2 regions of the Sphaerisporangium sp. NPDC004334 genome follow, and region 1 is predicted to be linked to the other one. Evidence: riboswitches for the same ligand, from Rfam matches in the RefSeq annotation. Region 1 holds a riboswitch; the other holds the start of a gene.
The links. Region 1 has a riboswitch for glycine ahead of gcvT (glycine cleavage system aminomethyltransferase GcvT). Riboswitches for the same ligand answer to the same signal wherever they lie in the genome.
Positions count from the first base shown of each region.

Region 1 (4,579 bases):
CGCGGGTGCCGTACAGCTCGATGGTGCCGGTGTCGCGCATCTTCGCCAGGCGCTCATCGACGGTGTCCACGTCGACCAGCTCGGGCTTCTCGCCGGACAGGCCGAGCAGCACCGCCTTGTCGCTGCCGTGTCCCTTGCCGGTCAGGCCGAGCGAGCCGTAGAGGATCGCCTCGACCCGGGCGGTCTTCTCCAGCAGGCCGTCCTGGTGCAGGCCGCGGGCGAACTTGTGCGCCGCCGCCATCGGGCCGCCGGTGTGCGAGCTGGACGGCCCGATGCCGATCTTGAACAGGTCGAAGACGCTGATCGCCATTGATCATTCCGTCCTTGGAAGCGATGTCGTGCGAGGGATGCCCCCATATGCGCCGGATACGCGCGGGACAGGTCATGCGGTCGTGGCGCCGGCCGGTCCGGGCGGCCGGCCGGCGAGAGTCGTCATGGGTGGACGGGGATGGTGAATGGACGGCAGGGCTTAGGACTCGGCGGTGGTGACCGTGGTGTACTCCTCGGCGGTGAGGAGGTCCTCGTGGGGGCCCTCGACGCGCACGCGGAACAGCCAGCCGTCGCCGTAGGGGTCGGAGTTGACCAGCGACGGGTCGTCCACGACGACCTGGTTGACCTCCACGACCTCGCCGGTGAGCGGGGCGTAGATGTCGCTCACGGACTTGGTGGACTCCACCTCGCCCACCGCGTCGCCCGCCTCGACCGTGCCGCCCACCTCGGGCAGCTGCACGAAGACGACGTCACCCAGCGCTTCGGCGGCGAACGCCGTGATGCCCACGGTCACGGTGAGGCCGTCGTCGAGGCCGGCCACCCACTCGTGCTCCTTGGTGTAGCTGAGCTCCTCGGGAATGCTGCTCACTTGCTCCTCCGGTAAAAAGGCAGGTCAATCACGTCGACCGGTTCATGGGTACCACGGATGTCGACCGCGAGCCCATCGGACACGTTGGTGTCCACGTAGGCCATCGCGATCGGCTTGCCGAGGGACTGGGACGGCGCGCCGCTGGTGACCTCTCCAACGACGGTGCCGTCAGTCAGCAGCACCACGGGATAGCCGTGGCGCGGCACTCGGCGGCCCCGCGCGACCAGGCCGGTCAGGCGCCGGCGCGGAGGGACGTCCTTGAGCGGCGCGAGCGCCGCGCGGCCGACGAAGTCGCCGGCCTTGTCGAACCGTACGACCCGGCCGAGGCCGGCGTCGAAGGGGGTCAGCCCGGCGTTCAGCTCGTTGCCGTACAGCGGCATGCCGGCCTCCAGGCGCAGCGTGTCGCGGGCGGACAGCCCGGCGGGACGCAGGCCGTGGGAGTCACCGGCCTTGGTGAGCTCCTGCCACAGCGTGACGGCGTCGCCCGCGGCGACGAACAGCTCGAAGCCGTCCTCGCCGGTGTACCCGGTGCGGGCGATGAGCGCCTCGACGCCGGCCACGGTGCCGGGCAGGCCCGCGTAGTACTTCAAACCGGGCAGGTCGGCGTCGGTGAGCGTGGCGAGGATCTCCTGCGCGCGGGGCCCCTGGACGGCGATCAGCGCGTACTCGGCGGACCGGTCGCGCACCTCGGCCTGGAAGCCCTCGGCGCGCTCGGTGAGCTCGGCCGCCACCCGCTCGTAGTTGGAGGCGTTGGCCACGACGAGGTACTCCTCGGCGGCCAGCCGGTAGACGATCAGGTCGTCGAGCACGCCGCCGTCGGGCGCGCAGATCATGGTGTAGCGGGCCCGGCCCGGCTCCAGCGTCGACAGGCTGCCCACCAGCGCGTGGTCCAGCGCCTCGCCCGCCTGCGGCCCGGTGAGGAAGATCTCGCCCATGTGGGAGAGGTCGAACAGCCCGGCGGCGGTGCGCACCGCGTTGTGCTCGGCGGACTCGCTGCCGTAGCGCAGCGGCATCAGCCAGCCGGCGAAGTCGGTGAGCGTCGCGCCGAGGCTCTCGTGCACCTCGCGGAGCGGTGTGGGTCGGGACATGATGCGCACCTCAGACAGGGTTGGATGAGAGCATCCTCCCCCTCTGTCATCGGTGCCTGAGAGTTTCGCCCGGGTTTTACCGGACTTTCACCTTCGGCGAGGCCCCACGGAGCGGCCTGCTTTCCAGAGATCACCTGGCCCGCGCGGTCCTTTGCCTTGTGAGGTTCGCGGGGAGGACTTGCTCCTTCAGGGGTCCTGACCGGATGTCAGGACGCTCTCCCGCACGGGATCATCGGTGTTCCCGCCCACCCTACCAATGCCGATCGCCCGCCGTCGCGGCGGCGACGAGCGCCTCGAACAGCGGGCCGTCCTCGCCCGCCTCGGGGTGCCACTGGACGGCCAGGGCGAAGGGGTGGCCCGCCAGCTCCACGGCCTCCACGGTGCCGTCCTCGCAGGTCGCCGCGACCGTGAGGCCGTCGCCGAGGCGATCGGCGGCCTGGTGGTGGTAGTGGGCCGCGGCGACCTCGTCGTCCCCGAGGACCTTGGACAGGGCGGTGCCCGGCACCGGGCGCACCGGCAGGTGGCCGAACTCGCCGGGGGCCGGGGAGTGCCCGTCGTGCCCGACGACGTCCGGCAGGTGCTGGTGCAGGGTGCCGCCCAGGTGGACGTTCAGCACCTGCATCCCCCGGCACACCCCGAGGAAGGGGAGCCCGGCCGAGAGCGCCGCCCCGACCAGACCGAACTCCGCCTCGTCACGGGACTCGCGGACGTAGCCCGTCCGCGGGTGCGGGCGCTCGCCGTACCTGGCCGGGTCGACGTCCCCGCCGCCGGCCACGATGAGGCCGTCCAGCCGGCCCGCCAGCGACGCCGGGTCGCCCGCCGGAGGCAGGATGACCGGCTGGCCGCCCGCCCGTTCGACGTGCTCGACGTAGGTGTACGGCAGCAGCGCCGCCGGCATCCGCCAGACCGTGAAGGCGGCGGGCTCGACGTAGCAGGTGATGCCGATGACGGGTCGCGACATGGTCGACCAGGCTACAGCGGGGTCACGTAGGCGCCGGAGATGCCGCCGTCCACGAGGAACTCCGCGCCGGTGATGAAACTTGCATCGTCGGAGGCCAGGAAGGCGACCGCGGCGGCGATCTCGGACGCCTCGGCGAACCGGCCGAGCGGGATGTGCACCAGGCGCCGCTGGGCCCGCTCGGGGTCCTTGGCGAACAGCTCCTGCAGCAGCGGGGTGTTCACCGGTCCCGGGCACAGGGCGTTGACCCGGATGCCCTCGCGGGCGAACTGCACGCCGAGTTCGCGGGACATGGCCAGCACGCCGCCCTTGGAGGCGGTGTAGGAGATCTGGGAGGTCGCCGAGCCCATCACGGCGACGAACGACGCGGTGTTGATGATCGAACCCTTGCCCTGCCGCCGCATGTACGGGATGGCGTGCTTGCAGCACAGGTACACGCTGGTCAGGTTGACGTCCTGAACCCGCCGCCAGGCGTCCATGCCGGTGGTCAGGATGGAGTCGTCGTCGGGGGGCGAGATGCCGGCGTTGTTGAAGGCGACGTCCACCGAGCCGTAGGTCTCGAACGCCGTGCGGAACATCTCGGCGACGTCGTCCTCGCTGGTCACGTCGGTCCGGACGAAGACGCCCCCGACCTCTTCGGCGATCTTCGCGCCGCCCTCCTCGTCGAGGTCGGCGCACACGACCTTGGCGCCCTCCTCGGCGAAGCGGCGGGCCGTGGCGAGGCCGATGCCCCCCGCCGCGCCCGTGATGACGGCGACGCGGTCGCGCAGACGTTGCATGGTGAGGTACTCCCTGGTGCTGGTGGACTCCCGTGGCCCCCGGGCGGGGCGGTGGGACGGCGGGCGGTCAGTGGGCGATGAAGACGTTCTTGGTCTCGGTGAAGGCGGCCAGCGCGTCCGGGCCCAGCTCGCGGCCGAGCCCCGACTGCTTGAACCCGCCGAACGGCGTCCAGTAGCGGACCGAGGAGTGGGAGTTCACCGACAGGTTGCCCGCCTCGATGGCGCGGGCGACCCGCAGGGCCCGCCCGACGTCCCGCGTCCAGATCGACCCCGAGAGTCCGTACCGGGTGTCGTTGGCGATCTGGACGGCCTCGGCCTCGCCGTCGAAGGGGACGACGCCGACCACCGGCCCGAAGATCTCCTCGGTGTAGGCGCGCTCGTCCAGCGACTCGTGGGTGAGCACGGTCGGCGGGAACCAGAAGCCCTTCCCGTCCGGGCACGTCCCCTGGAAGTGCGGCGTGCCGGTCACGAACGAGGCCACGCGGTCGCGGTGCTCGGCGCTGATCAGCGGCCCCATGGCGGTGCCGGGGTCGCGCGGGTCGCCCACGACGAGCCCGCCGACCGTCGCGACCAGCCGGTCGAGGAACTCCTCGAAGACCGGACGCTCCACCAGGATGCGCGAGCGCGCGCAGCAGTCCTGCCCGCTGTTGTCGAACACGGCCGAGGGGGCGGTGGCGGCGGCCCGCTCGATGTCGGCGTCGGCGAAGACCACGTTGGCGCTCTTGCCGCCGAGCTCCAGCGTCACCCGCTTGACCTGCTCCGCCGCCCGGGCGGCGATGAGCTTGCCCACCTCCGTCGACCCGGTGAAGACGATCTTGTTGACGCCTGGGTGCTCGACCAGCCGGGCCCCCGCGACCTCCCCTGCCCCGGGCAGGACCTGGAGCACCCCCTCGGG
Region 1 covers NZ_JBSGDZ010000011.1:40,097-44,675, reverse strand. Annotated here, with positions in the region: gene ACWEN6_RS15730 (L-serine ammonia-lyase) at 1-310, opposite strand, end outside; gene gcvH (glycine cleavage system protein GcvH) at 470-859, opposite strand; gene gcvT (glycine cleavage system aminomethyltransferase GcvT) at 856-1,947, opposite strand; glycine riboswitch at 1,981-2,081, opposite strand; glycine riboswitch at 2,082-2,179, opposite strand; gene ACWEN6_RS15715 (gamma-glutamyl-gamma-aminobutyrate hydrolase family protein) at 2,198-2,908, opposite strand; gene ACWEN6_RS15710 (3-oxoacyl-ACP reductase) at 2,920-3,684, opposite strand; gene ACWEN6_RS15705 (aldehyde dehydrogenase family protein) at 3,752-4,579, opposite strand, start outside.

Region 2 (4,579 bases), on a different contig from region 1:
GTCGACGAAGCGGTCCAGCTCGGCCAGGTCCTCGCTCTCGGTCGGCTCGATCATCAGCGTGCCGGCCACCGGGAAGGACATGGTGGGGGCGTGGAAGCCGTAGTCGATGAGCCGCTTGGCGACGTCGTCGACGGTGACGCCGGTCTCCTTGGTGATCGGGCGAAGGTCGATGATGCACTCGTGGGCGACCAGGCCCTCGCGGCCGGTGTAGAGCACCGGGTAGTGCGGGGCCAGGCGCCGGGCCAGGTAGTTGGCCGACAGGATGGCCTGCCCGGTGGCCGCCTTGAGGCCCTCGGCGCCCATCATGCGGATGTAGGCCCAGGAGATGGGCAGGATGCCCGCCGACCCGTACGCCGCGGCCGAGACGGGCCCGACGGCGCCGTCGGCGCGCTCTCCCAGGGGGTCGCCGGGCAGGTAGGCCGCCAGGTGCGAGCGGACCGCCACCGGGCCGACGCCGGGACCGCCGCCGCCGTGCGGGATGCAGAAGGTCTTGTGCAGGTTGAGGTGGGAGACGTCGGCGCCGAAGGACCCGGGCTTGGCCAGGCCGACCAGCGCGTTGAGGTTGGCGCCGTCGACGTAGACCTGGCCGCCTGCCTGGTGCACCCGCTCGCAGATCTCGGTGATGGTCTCCTCGTACACCCCGTGGGTGGAGGGATAGGTGACCATGATGGCCGCGAGCCGCTCGCTGTGCTTGTCGATCTTGGCGATCAGGTCGGGGACGTCCACGTTTCCGTCGTCGTCGCAGGCCACGACCACCACACGCATACCGGTCATGACGGCGCTGGCGGCGTTGGTGCCGTGCGCCGAGGACGGGATGAGGCACACGTCGCGCTCGCCGTGGCCGTTGGCCCTGTGGTAGGCGCGGATGGCGAGCAGCCCGGCGAACTCGCCCTGGGATCCGGCGTTGGGCTGCAGGGAGACCGCGTCGTAGCCGGTGACCTCGGCCAGCCAGCCCTCCAGGTCGCCGATCAGGCGCAGGTAGCCCTCGACCTGATCGGCCGGGGCGTAGGGGTGGACGCCGGCGAACTCCGGCCAGCTGATGGGCTCCATCTCGGTGGTGGCGTTCAGCTTCATGGTGCACGAGCCGAGCGGGATCATCGACCGGTCCAGGGCGATGTCCCTGTCCTGGAGCCTGCGCAGGTAGCGCAGCATGGCGGTCTCGGAACGGTGGGAGTGGAACACCGGGTGCGACAGGTAGCCGGTGGTGCGCAGCAGCCCGGCGGGCAGGGCGTCGGAGGCGGAGGTGTCCACGTCGTCCAGCACGACCCCGGTCACGCCGAACGCCTCCCAGACGGCCTGGAGGTGCGCGCCGGTGGTCTTCTCGTCGCAGCTGACGCCCACGTGGTCGGCGTCGGCCAGGCGCAGGTTGACGCCGCGGTCCAGGGCCGCCGCGACGACCTCGGCGGCGCGGCCGGGGACACGGGCCAGGACGGTGTCGAAGAAGTCGTCGTGGACGACCTCGACGCCGCCGTCGCGCAGGCCGGCGGCCAGCACGGCGGCGTGCCGGTGGGTGCGCTGCGCGATGCGCCGCAGGCCCTCGGGGCCGTGGTAGACGGCGTACATGCCGGCGATCACCGCGAGCAGCACCTGCGCGGTGCAGATGTTGCTGGTGGCCTTCTCCCGGCGGATGTGCTGCTCGCGGGTCTGCAGGGCCAGCCGGTGGGCGGGGCGCCCGTCGGCGTCCTGCGACACCCCGACCAGCCGGCCGGGCATCTGCCGCTGGAGCCCTTCGCGCACGGCCATGTAGGCCGCGTGCGGCCCGCCGAAGCCGAACGGGACGCCGAAGCGCTGGGAGGAGCCGATGGCGATGTCGGCGCCCAGGGTGCCGGGGGCCTCGACCAGGGTCAGGGCCAGCAGGTCGGCGGCGGCGACCACGAGCGCGCCGCGGGCGCGGGCCTGGGCGGCCACGGCGCGGAAGTCCTTGAGCCGGCCTCCGGCGCCGGGGTACTGGACCAGCAGGCCGAACAGCTCCCCCTCCGGCAGCCCGGCGGCCAGGTCGGCCTCGACCAGCTCGATGCCGAGCGGCTCGGCGCGGGTGGCCAGCACCGCCTTGGTCTGCGGCAGGGCGTCGGCGTCGACGACGAACACCGGGGACTTGGCGCGGCCGGCGCGGCGGGCCAGGGTCATCGCCTCGGCGGCGGCGGTGGCCTCGTCCAGCAGCGAGGCGCCGGCGACGTCCAGCCCGGTCAGGTCGGACACGACGGTCTGGAAGTTGAGCAGGGCCTCCAGGCGGCCCTGGGAGATCTCCGGCTGGTAGGGGGTGTAGGCGGTGTACCAGCCGGGGTTCTCCAGCAGGTTGCGCCGCACGACCGCCGGGGTGATCGTGTCGTGGTAGCCCAGGCCGATCATCGAGGTGGGCACCTGGTTGCGGGCGGCCAGGGCGCGCAGCTCCGCGAGCGCCTCCTCCTCGCTCGCGGCGGGCGGCAGGTCGAGCGGCTCGCCGGAGCGGATGGCGCCGGGGACGGCGACGGCGATCAGGTCGGCCACCGAGGCGTAGCCCACGGCCTCCAGCATGCGGGCCTGCTCGGCGTCCGACGGGCCGATGTGCCGGGTGGCGAAGGGCGGTGCGAAGAGGTCGCGAAGCGGTGACCGATCGGTCATGGGGCCCTCCTACAAGGGGTAGAGACCGGCGCTGAGCGCGCGCGTATGCCGGATCTCCCCCTCTGTCAGCGCGACATCCTCATCGCGACCTGAGAGCTTCATCCCCTTGCGGGGGATTTGCACCGTCGGTGAGACACGCCTGGCGGGCACGCCTACTTTCCAGAGTCGCCTCGCCTGTGCGGTACGTGGGCCTGAGAGATTCCGGGGAGGTTGCTCCTTCGGCGCCCGGGGTCACCCGCCGGCGCCGCAGGTGGTGCGGTGCCGGCCCGTGCCCGGGTCTCTCCCGCACAGGGTCAACAGCTTTCCCGGTAATCGTACCGTCCCGCCCCGAGTAGGGAGTTACCCCTACATTTCGGGATTTGCCATGTTTTATCCCTGTAGGGCGGGTATGTAGGGACCCCGACCACCCCGTAGATCTTCTGGGATATGTGCGACAGCCCCCGGCCCTCCTCAGCGGAGGGAACCTCCCCGTCCCGGCCCTCCGGCCTCAGCCCGTCTTGCGGGCCTTCCTGCGCTTGGCCAGCTCGTCGCCTGGGTGGTCCTCCAAGGAGTCCCGGCCGGCCGGCTCCGCGCGTTCCCCCGGCAGCTCCGCCAGGGAGCCCTCGACCTCGCGCCACACGCCGCCGAGAGCGATGCCGAACACGCCCTGGCCGCCCTCGAGCAGGTCGATCACCTCGTCGGCCGAGGTGCACTCGTAGACGCTCACCCCGTCGCTCATCAGCGTGATCTGCGCCAGGTCGTTGACCCCGCGCTCGCGCAGGTGCTGGACGGCGGTGCGGATCTGCTGGAGCGACACCCCGGTGTCCAGCAGCCGCTTGACCACCTTGAGCACGAGGATGTCGCGGAAGCTGTACAGCCGCTGGGATCCCGACCCCTGCGCCGCGCGAACCGACGGCTCGACGAGCTGGGTGCGCGCCCAATAGTCGAGCTGACGATAGGTGATGCCGGCCGCCGAGCACGCCGTCGGGCCGCGGTATCCGACGTCGGCGGGCAGAGACGCCGGCCGCTCGTCGAACAGCAGGCCCTGCTCGCCCGCGCGTTCCCGCGCCGACTGCCGCTGGACTGGATCGTGCTGGCCGGCCGTCTTGCCCTCGCCGCTGCTGACCGCCACTGCGGACCTCCGGCTTCCTCTCATCCCACGGTCTGATCTGGGGGTTCGTGAATTACAACCGTGGGTTCCCTTGCACCGTAGGACTGGCGCGATGCTCAGTCAACGATCCCGCCCGGCGCGTCGTGAAGCGTAAATGCCCGAAATGGCTAACCCGCACGGCCGAAGTCCTCGGGCGTGATCGTGTCAAGGAACTCGCGGAACTTCTCGACCTCGTCCTCCTGGTCATCGGGGATGATCACACCGGCCTCGCGCACGACGTCCTCGCTCGCGAAGATGCTCGCACCGGTGCGCAGCGCCAGCGCGATCGAGTCCGACGGCCGGGCGCTCACCTCCACCCCGTTGGAGAACACCAGGTCGGCGAAGAAGATTCCGTCACGCAGCGCGACGATGTTCACCGCCGTCAGCCGCACGCCCAGAGCCTCGATCACGTCCTTGAACAAGTCGTGGGTGAGCGGCCTGGGGGGCGGCTCCTCCGCCTGAGCCAGCGCGATGGCCGTGGCCTCGGTCATCCCAATCCAGATCGGCAGGTATCGCTCGCCCTTGGCCTCCTTGAGCAGGACTATGGGCTGGTTGGAGGGCATCTCGACGCGGACCCCCACGACCTCCATCTGCAACACAGGCTGCTCCGTCTCATCGGGTCGCCGCCCCGCTCCGGGCCCGTTCCCTCGCGGCTCTCGGCTCGCGGCGTGACCATCGCCGCAAAATTCAACGTAACATCCCCGCACCCCGAAATGTCCGGGCGGCTCCGTCAGCGGCCCAGAATGCCGCGCAGGCCGGTGCGGACCAGGGCGGTGTGCAGGTCCTGCAGCAGACCGGACAGCTCTCGCGCGGTCTCCTCGGCGCGGCCGGCGGCGCCCGGCGCGCGGC
Region 2 covers NZ_JBSGDZ010000025.1:6,158-10,736, forward strand. Annotated here, with positions in the region: gene gcvP (aminomethyl-transferring glycine dehydrogenase) at 1-2,601, opposite strand, end outside; glycine riboswitch at 2,771-2,897, opposite strand; gene ACWEN6_RS29360 (MerR family transcriptional regulator) at 3,089-3,712, opposite strand; gene ACWEN6_RS29365 (bifunctional nuclease family protein) at 3,859-4,329, opposite strand; gene ftsR (transcriptional regulator FtsR) at 4,461-4,579, opposite strand, start outside.
Region 2: linked by a shared signal. The riboswitch ahead of gcvP (aminomethyl-transferring glycine dehydrogenase) and the one ahead of gcvT (glycine cleavage system aminomethyltransferase GcvT) in region 1 are both predicted to bind glycine.